DNA from 2 places in the Bradyrhizobium sp. SZCCHNR1043 genome. Region 1 is predicted to be linked to the other one. Evidence: predicted binding sites of a transcription regulator. Region 1 holds the regulator's gene; the other holds the start of a gene.
What was found. The regulator LexA, encoded in region 1, represses DNA repair genes until DNA is damaged. The targets are predictions, from matches to a motif close to TGTTCNNNNTGTGTTCNG.
Positions count from the first base shown of each region.

Region 2: QX039_RS10850 (single-stranded DNA-binding protein) is a predicted target of LexA. The motif match lies at 1,916-1,933, and genes of this name have one in related genera.

Region 1 is NZ_JAUEYN010000005.1:116,279-120,684, reverse strand. Features, by position in the region: gene QX039_RS10285 (LysR family transcriptional regulator) at 1-486, shown strand, start outside; gene glp (gephyrin-like molybdotransferase Glp) at 719-1,930, shown strand; gene lexA (transcriptional repressor LexA) at 2,137-2,835, shown strand; gene QX039_RS10270 (hypothetical protein) at 3,094-3,534, shown strand; gene QX039_RS10265 (hypothetical protein) at 3,700-3,975, shown strand; gene QX039_RS10260 (ComEC/Rec2 family competence protein) at 3,930-4,406, opposite strand, start outside.
Region 2 is NZ_JAUEYN010000005.1:234,679-239,084, forward strand. Features, by position in the region: gene QX039_RS10840 (outer membrane protein) at 1-684, opposite strand, end outside; gene QX039_RS10845 (outer membrane protein) at 877-1,632, opposite strand; gene QX039_RS10850 (single-stranded DNA-binding protein) at 2,094-2,594, shown strand; gene QX039_RS10855 (DUF2306 domain-containing protein) at 2,653-3,051, shown strand; gene gyrA (DNA gyrase subunit A) at 3,222-4,406, shown strand, end outside.

The DNA.
Region 1 (4,406 bases):
GTCGGCTGCTTCGACGCCGTCGCACAGCGGCACAGATCCCAGCTCCTGTTCGAGCAGGCGCTGAGCTGCGTCTACAATCCAAAGCGCATCGCGATGAAAACACCGATCAGCCTCGCCGACTATCTGTCGCTTCCGCACGCGCTGGTGACGCTGACCAACAGCCTGCAGGGCTGTCTGGAGGCGGCGCTGGATGAGATCGGGACCGAGCTCAACGTGGTCTCGGCCTCCTCGGAATTCCTCAGCGTGCTGGCGACGGTCGCCGCATCACCGGTGATCACGACGATACCGACCAGGATGGCAAAGCTCTACGGGCCGCGATTTGGGCTGACGCTCTGTCCCGCGCCGTTGAAGCTGCGGCTGCCGGCCGTCTCGATGGTCTGGCCGCTGCAGCTCGATCGTGATGCAGCATCGGTCTGGCTGCGGAACATGGTGGCGGATATCCTGCACACGACCGAGCGCGCCGCCTGTCGCGCAGCTGCTGGATAGAACGCGGGGCGGGAGCTAACCGGAACGGCGCATCGGCCAACGCCTTGGCACTGCGGTCGACCTTCTGCGCACTGATTGCAGGGTTTCTCGCGCGGTCGTGAGGCAGCGGCCCGGACGCGGCCAACATCAGACGATCAGAAGGCAGGAAGCGGCCTGAGCCCTTGGCCGAGCCGTGCGCGTTCGGTTAGAAGGCGACTCATTCGATCTGCCGTCTCCATCCGAAGGAACTCTCATGGCCCTGATGCCGGTGTCTGATGCGTTGTCCGCCGTGCTCGCCGGCGCGGAGCCGCTGGCCGAGGAGCTGGTGACGCTGGACGAGGCCCATCACCGCATCCTGGCCCGCGACCTCGCGGCGCTGCGGACGCAGCCGCCCGAGGCGATGTCGGCGATGGACGGCTACGCCGTGCGCGCGGCGGACGCAGCCCAGGCCAAGGTGCGGCTGAGGGTGATCGGCGAGGTCGCGGCGGGGCGGCCGTTCGATCGCGTGGTCGGACCCGGCGAGGCGGCGCGCATCTTCACTGGTGGCGTTGTCCCTGAGGGCGCCGACGCGGTGGTGATCCAGGAGGACACGATCGCCGAAGATGGCCACGTCGTGATCACCGAGGCCGCGATCAAGGGCCGGCACATCCGGCCCGCCGGCGTCGACTTTCATGAGGGCATGGTGCTGCTGAAGGCGGGCCGCCGGCTCAGCGACCGCGACCTGTCGCTGGCGGCCAGCATGAATCATCCGGCACTGCCGGTGCGGCGCCGGCCGAAGGTGGCGCTGCTCGCCACCGGCGACGAGCTCGTGATGCCTGGCTCGACGCCCGGCCCGGGCCAGATCGTCTATTCCAACGGCTACGCCCTGCGGGCGCTGGTGCGCAGCGAGGGCGCGACACCGATCGATCTCGGCATCGCCGCGGATACGATGGAGGCCACGATCGCCGGGATCCGGCGGGCGCGCGAGGCCAAGGCCGACATCCTGATCACGACCGGCGGCGCCTCGGTCGGCGATCACGACCTCGTCAAGCAGGCGCTCGAAGCCGAGGGCGTCGAGATGGCGTTCTGGAAGATCGCGATGCGGCCGGGCAAGCCGATGATGCACGGACGGCTCGGCGACATGAGGGTGATCGGACTGCCCGGCAATCCGGTGTCGTCCTATGTCTGCGCCATCCTGTTCCTGGTGCCGCTGATTCGGCGGCTGCTCGGCCGCGACGAAGCTCGCATGCCACGCGAGACCGCCCTGCTCGGCCGCGAACTCGGGGCCAACGATTCGCGCGAGGACTATCTGCGGGCGCAGCTCGAGGAGCGCGCCGACGGCACCCTGATCGCAACGCCGGTGACCCAGCAGGATTCGTCGCTGCTCGGCAATCTCGCGCTCTCGCAGGCGCTGGTGATCCGGCGGGCGTTTGCGCCGAAGGCCGCCGCCGGCAGCCCGTGCGAGATCCTGCGCCTGCCGAGCTAGGCCGTTTCCCCCGGCAAAGCCCGGTCCGTTCACTACAATTTAAGGATTGCGGAACACACATCGAACATATAGTGTCCGTTCATGATTTGTTTTTAGTATGTTGCGGGCGACGCGATGATGGTCCGACTCCAAGGCGCTCTCAGCCGGTTTGTGCTCAAGGCGCAGCTCCTGGACTCGGACGACAACAAACTGGGGACCAGGTCGAGATGCTGACGCGCAAACAGTACGAACTTCTGCGGTTCATCAACGAGCGGCTCAAGGAAGCCGGCGTGCCGCCGTCCTTCGACGAGATGAAGGATGCGCTCGATCTGCGCTCGAAGTCCGGCATTCATCGCCTGATCACGGCGCTCGAGGAGCGCGGCTTTATCCGCCGGCTGCCCAACCGCGCCCGCGCGATCGAGGTGATCAAGCTGCCCGAGCTGTCACAGGCTGCCAACAACCGCCGCGGCTTCACCCCATCGGTGATCGAGGGCAATCTCGGCAAGGTGCGCACCAGCACTCCCGCGCTGGACGATGGCGAGCGCCCCGTCGCGGTGCCGGTGATGGGCCGCATCGCCGCCGGTACCCCGATCGAGGCGCTACAGACGCGCAGCCACACCATCAGCGTGCCTGCCGACATGCTCGGCAACGGCGATCACTATGCGCTCGAGGTGCGCGGCGACTCCATGGTCGATGCCGGCATCCTCGACGGCGACATGGCGCTGATCCAGCGCAACGAGACCGCCGACACCGGCGACATCGTGGTAGCGCTGATCGACGATGAGGAAGCGACGTTGAAGCGCTTCCGCCGCCGCGGCGCATCGATCGCGCTGGAGCCGGCCAACACCGCCTACGAGGTGCGCATCCTGCCGCCCAACCGGGTGAAGATCCAAGGCAAGCTGGTCGGGCTGTATCGCAAGTACTGATCGCGGACGCGATCGGTCGATCGGCGGCGAGCGCACGCGCTTCTCCGCCGATCGAAATTGGTCACGCGCGAATGCACCTCAGGATGTGCAGCGCGGCATGCTCAAACGCTTGTGATCGCCCGCGGGCGCACGCGGTGCAGATCAGCGCAGAATTGCCGTGAAGCGCGCGCTAACATCTCCTCGATGTCCACTCTGATAGAGGCCTGCGCCTGTCCGGGGGGAGCGTGGGTCGGCTATCTCTCAACGAGGAGCGATCCGATGTGTGACTACAGCCTCCATGCGGTTGCGTCCCGTCCCGCCAAGGTCGGCGAGACGTTGATCTCGACGACGTTTCGCGGCACCGCCACCCGCGGCTTCGCCCTCGAGAGCGAGCCGACCGTCGCAGTCTGCATGCTGCCCGGCACCGAGTTGGCATTTGTCGAGGACGTCCGCTACGACAGCCGCTGGCTCTGGACCCGGACGATCCGCGAGCGCGTCGCGAAGTTCAACAGCATCGAGACGCACATCCCCGATCGCCATCACGACGCGATCGAATTCGCCGACGGCCGCCACGTGCTGGTGACCCAGCTCTGCGAGGGCCAGCGCGTCACCGTGCTACAATTGCCGGTCAGCAAGCAGCCGGCCGAGCGCCGCCCGGGCATGGCGGAGGACGTTCCGGCTTCGCAGGCCACATCGATTCGCCGCATCAGCATCACCTGAGCGCCTGCGCGTCCGCATTTCTCTCGGCCATGAGCGAGCTTTCGGCCGGGGGAGATTTGGTTTCTGCAAGCGCAAGGTCTTTCCGGCGAACCTCACGCTCCGGCATCGCATCGAATAGGAACGACATCCCTCGGCCAGCATTGTGTGCCGGGGGAGCTTGCCGCCGTGGTCAACAAGATCGATTGGAACAAGGCCGGCCGGCTCTCCGAGTCCGGCCGCTACATGCTTGCGTTCGGATGGCTGACGGTCACGGCTGATGACATCGCCATCTGGCAACGCTATCCGGGCGCTGCGTTCACGCTGGTCGAAGGTCCCTCGCTGTTCGATGGACCCGATGACACCGTGTATCATCTCGGCACGTTGTATCATCTCAGCACGTTCGAGCTGTCCGGCGCTCAATCCTGCTCGCCCTGCTCCGTCTCCGGCGGCGTCGCGTCCTGAAGCCGCGACACCGGCGCACGCGGCGTCAGCGTCGTGTCGAACTCGCCGGCCTCGGCGGGCGCCGGCCACCACGGGCGATCGGTGCCGCCAGCGCGCACCGGCGTGACGGAGAAGCCGGTGCCCCGCTGCACCAGCATCAAGGCGCCCTGCTGCTGCAGGCGCTGGCGATCGATGACGGCCGCCGCGCAGGATGACGGCGCGGCGCGCGCGGTGACGATCAGCGCGGCACGGGCGCAATCATCGTCGAGCGCCTCGGCGCGCAGGGTCAAGGCGGCGAATCGGCCGTCGGCCATCGCGACCACGCAGCCCGCCTCGTCGCAGGAGACGCCATCGGCGAGCGATGAATCCGCCGGCAGCCGGGCATCGGCGTCGGCCGCGAGCCACTCCTTGGTGGCGAACACGTCCTTGCCGGTGCGCATCACATGCAGGCG
Region 2 (4,406 bases), 120 kb from region 1:
GACCGCATCGGTCCGGCCCGCGGCTCCACCGGGAACGCCCGAGAAGCCCAGGGTGCGGTTGCCCATGAACAGGTGCTCGTATTCGGCTGCGACCGACCAGTTCTTGGCGAAGCCGACCTCGACGCCGGTGCCGACAGCCGCACCCCAGCGCGTGGCGCTGGACTGGTCGAGCACACCGCCAGTTGCCGTGGACAGACCGTTGTACTTCTCACCCGCAACCGCGGCGCCGCCCTTCACGTACCAGAGCACGTTGTTCCAGGAATAGCCGATCTGGCCGGTGAGCAAGCCGATCCCATTGATCTTGGTCTGGTTGGTCACGGGCGGGACCAACTGGCCGGTGTTGCTGCCCTTGAGGTTGGCCCAGTTTCCCTGGCCTTCGACGCCGAACACCCAGCCGCCGGCCTGCCAGCGATAGCCGATCTGGCCGCCAGCCAGCGCGCCGGTTGCGTCATGGCAGCCTTCCGCGTTGGTTGCGGCCACGCCAGCGAAGCTGACCTTGTTGGTCCAGCAGGTGCGGGCCGATGCGCCACCGGCATTCAGGCCGATATAGAAGCCACTCCAATCATAGATCGTCGTGATCATCGCAGGCGCTTTGGTGAAGGTGCGCGCGGGCAAGTCGGCAGCGATGGCCGGCGCAATCCCCAGCGCCAGCGAAGTTGTCGCCCCCAGCAACAGCCTTCTCATCGCATTCCCCAAACCAAGTCCGACGCCCGCACGCACACTCTCACCAACGCCCACCCGCCGGACCTTGATAGCCCCTTCCGTCGTAAAAAGCCGTCACCCAAATGACACAACGGCCCAGCAAGTACCGGTTCTGGCACACAAAAAAGGCCGGCGCGAAGCCGGCCTTTCGACACATTCGATTTGCGCGTGCAATCAGTAGCGCGACACGATCGGGCCGCTGAAGTGATAGGAGACGCCGGCCTTGACGGTGTGCACGGTGTCGCTCCACTCGGAGCGATTGGCCGGAACCGCGCTGTACTGAATCGAGCTCTTGCCGAAGTCGAGATAGTTGTATTCGACCTTGGCCGACCAGTTCGGCGCGAACATGTACTCGGCGCCGGCACCGATCGTCCAACCCCAGCGCCAGTTGTTCTGAGCGAAGCTATTCGCCGCGCCGCCATTGAGCGCTGCGTCGTAGCGGTGTTGGAGATCGCCGACGGCAGCGCCGCCGCTGACAAAGAACAGCGCCGGACCCGCAGCCCAGCCGAGGCGGCCCTTGATGTCGCCGAAGCCGCGCAGCCTGGTGAAGTAGGTATCGCCGAGACCGGCGTTGATGACGCCCGACCGGCCGTTGATGTCGGCCCAGTGATAGTCGCCCTCGAGACCGAACACGATGTTGTCGACCTGCCAGTTGTAGCCGACCACACCGCCGATGAAGCCGCCGCTGGTGTTATAGTTCTGGGTGCCGGCAAAGATCGCCGTATTGGGCGCTCCGAAGAAGGTCTCTTTGCTTCGGCCCCAGCCGCCGCCGCCCTGCAGACCGAGATAGAAACCGGCCCAGGTCGGAAGTGGCGCCGGCGCCACTACCGGGGCCTTCGTGTACGGGCGGGCGGCGAGATCGGCGGCTCCCGCCGGCGTCAGCGCCCCCAAAACCATTAAGCTGACAGCTCCGAGAAAAATTCTTTTCATCCCAAGTCTCCCGCGTTGGGCGTCTCCAATTGGTCCCCGGAGACGCACTTCTGTGAAGTTGGTGCGACCACGCTTGCGGCCCCAATCCGTCCAGAAATATACGCTATTCAACCCTGGATACCGTCTCCCAAAAGCCACAGCCGAGGAGGAAGTGCGGCGAGCTAACTTGATGAAAATTAATCCCTTTTTCGTGAATAGGGAACTTTTTCCGGGTTCCATTTGCGAGAAGTTGCGGTTCCATCGAGTTCCGCGGAACTCGACGCACGGTTGTGGACATATGTGTGCGAACAAAACTGGAACAATGGCTTTCCGCCTGCTATATGTGGATAAGCAATGGACAGGGCGGGTGGACCGCGCGGCAACCGTATAGGGTCCGCCGCGAGAGGAAGGGTTAGCCACCGGACGCCGTGAGGCCGGTGTGGACGGCCGGTCCGATGATCGAGAACCGCGGGAGAGTGGTGATGGCGGGTAGTGTGAACAAGGTGATTCTGGTCGGCAATCTTGGCAAGGACCCCGAGATCCGGCGTACGCAGGATGGGCGGCCGATCGCCAATCTGAGCATTGCGACGTCGGAAACGTGGCGCGACAAGGCGACCGGCGAGCGCAAGGAAAAGACCGAGTGGCACCGCGTGGTGATCTTCAACGAGGGTCTTTGCAAGGTCGCCGAGCAGTATCTGAAGAAGGGCGCCAAGGTTTACATCGAGGGCGCGCTGCAGACCCGCAAATGGACCGACCAGAGCGGTGTCGAGAAGTACTCGACCGAGGTCGTTCTGCAGGGCTTCAACTCGACCTTGACGATGCTCGATGGCCGGGGCGGCGGCGGTGGCGGCAGCTTCTCCGATGACATGGGTGGCGGCGATTTCGGCAGCAGCGGTCCGTCGATGGCGCCGCCGCGCCGCGCGGTCGCCTCGGCCGGTGGTGGCGGACGCAACAGCGACATGGACGACGACATTCCGTTCTGAGGCGCAGGGGCGGCCGCACGACGTTCAGGCCGCTGCCGTCTGACCACGGGGGTGTTGCATGAGCTTCGCACCGCTGCTCGCCGCCGAACCCTCCGTCCTGCTGCACGCCGTCGCCGCGATGTCGGCGTTTGCGCTGGGACTCGTCCAGTTCGCGGCCCCGAAGGGGACCTTGCCGCATCGAACGATCGGCTGGGTCTGGGTCGCGCTCATGGTTGCCGTTGCAGCCAGCTCGTTCTGGATCCACACCATCCGGCTGGTCGGGCCATGGAGCCCGATCCACCTGCTGTCGCTCTACACGCTGGCCGTGCTGCCGCTTGCGGTGTGGGCTGCGCACCGCCATCGGGTGGCGGCCCATCGCCGGGCCATGATCACGCTGTTTTCCGGTGCCCTCGTGATTGCCGGACTGTTCACGCTGCTGCCCGGACGGATCATGCACAAGGTGGTCTTCGGGCCCTAGCCAGAGACGGTTCCCGAGCAAGCCTCGCGGAGCCGTGTCATGTGGTTAAGTCCCTGGAAAGGCGAGCAGAAAAAGCGCGGCCCACCTCGGTTTGGGGGTGGCCTGCGGCGCGCTCCTGCGCTATATGATTCCAAGCGATTTTCGCGTGTCAAAACCGACCGGTATCCCCTTTGTCCGATAAAGAAGATGAGAAGCCCGGCGAGCCGGGCGGACCTTCCGACATTCGTCCCGTTTCCATCCTCGACGAGATGAAACGCTCCTACCTCGATTACGCGATGAGCGTGATCGTGTCGCGAGCGCTGCCCGATGCGCGCGACGGCCTCAAGCCCGTGCACCGGCGCATCCTGTATTCGATGTACGAGCAGGGGCACACGCCCGACAAGAAATACGTCAAGTCCGCGCGCGTGGTCGGCGACGTCATCGGTAAATATCATCCGCATGGCGACCAGTCGATCTACGACGCCATGGTGCGCATGGCGCAGGACTTCTCGATGCGCGTGCCGCTGATCGACGGCCAGGGCAATTTCGGCTCCGTCGACGGCGATCCGCCGGCCGCCTATCGATACACCGAAGCCAAGCTCGCCAAGTCGGCGATCCCGCTGCTCGACGACATCGACAAGGACACCGTCGACTTCCAGCCGAACTACGACAACTCGGACAAGGAACCGTCGGTTCTTCCGGCCAAATATCCGAACCTGCTGGTCAATGGCGCCGGCGGCATCGCGGTCGGCATGGCCACCAACATCCCGCCGCACAATCTCGGCGAGGTGATCGATGCCTGCATCGCGCTGATCGACAATCCCGCGCTCACGATCGATGACCTCATCAACATCATTCCGGGGCCGGATTTCCCGACCGGCGGCATCATTCTTGGCCGCGCGGGCGCCCGCTCGGCCTACCATCTGGGCCGCGGCTCGATCATGATGCGCGGCAAGGTGACGATCGACACGATCCGCAAGGATCGCGAGGCGATCATCATCTCCGAGATCCCCTACCAGGTGAACAAGGCCACGATGGTCGAGCGCATCGCCGAGCTGGTGCGCGAGAAGAAGATCGAAGGCGTCGCCGACCTGCGCGACGAAAGCGACCGCGACGGCTACCGCGTCGTCGTCGAGCTGAAGCGCGACGCCGTGCCGGACGTCGTGCTCAACCAGCTCTACAAGTTCACGCCGCTGCAGACGAGCTTCGCCGCCAACATGCTGGCGCTCGACGGCGGCCGCCCGCAGACGATGACGTTGAAGGACCTGCTGACGATCTTCGTCGCGTTCCGCGAGCGTGTCGTCACGCGCAGGACCAAGTTCCTGCTCAACAAGGCGCGCGACCGCGCTCATATCCTGGTCGGCCTTGCCGTGGCC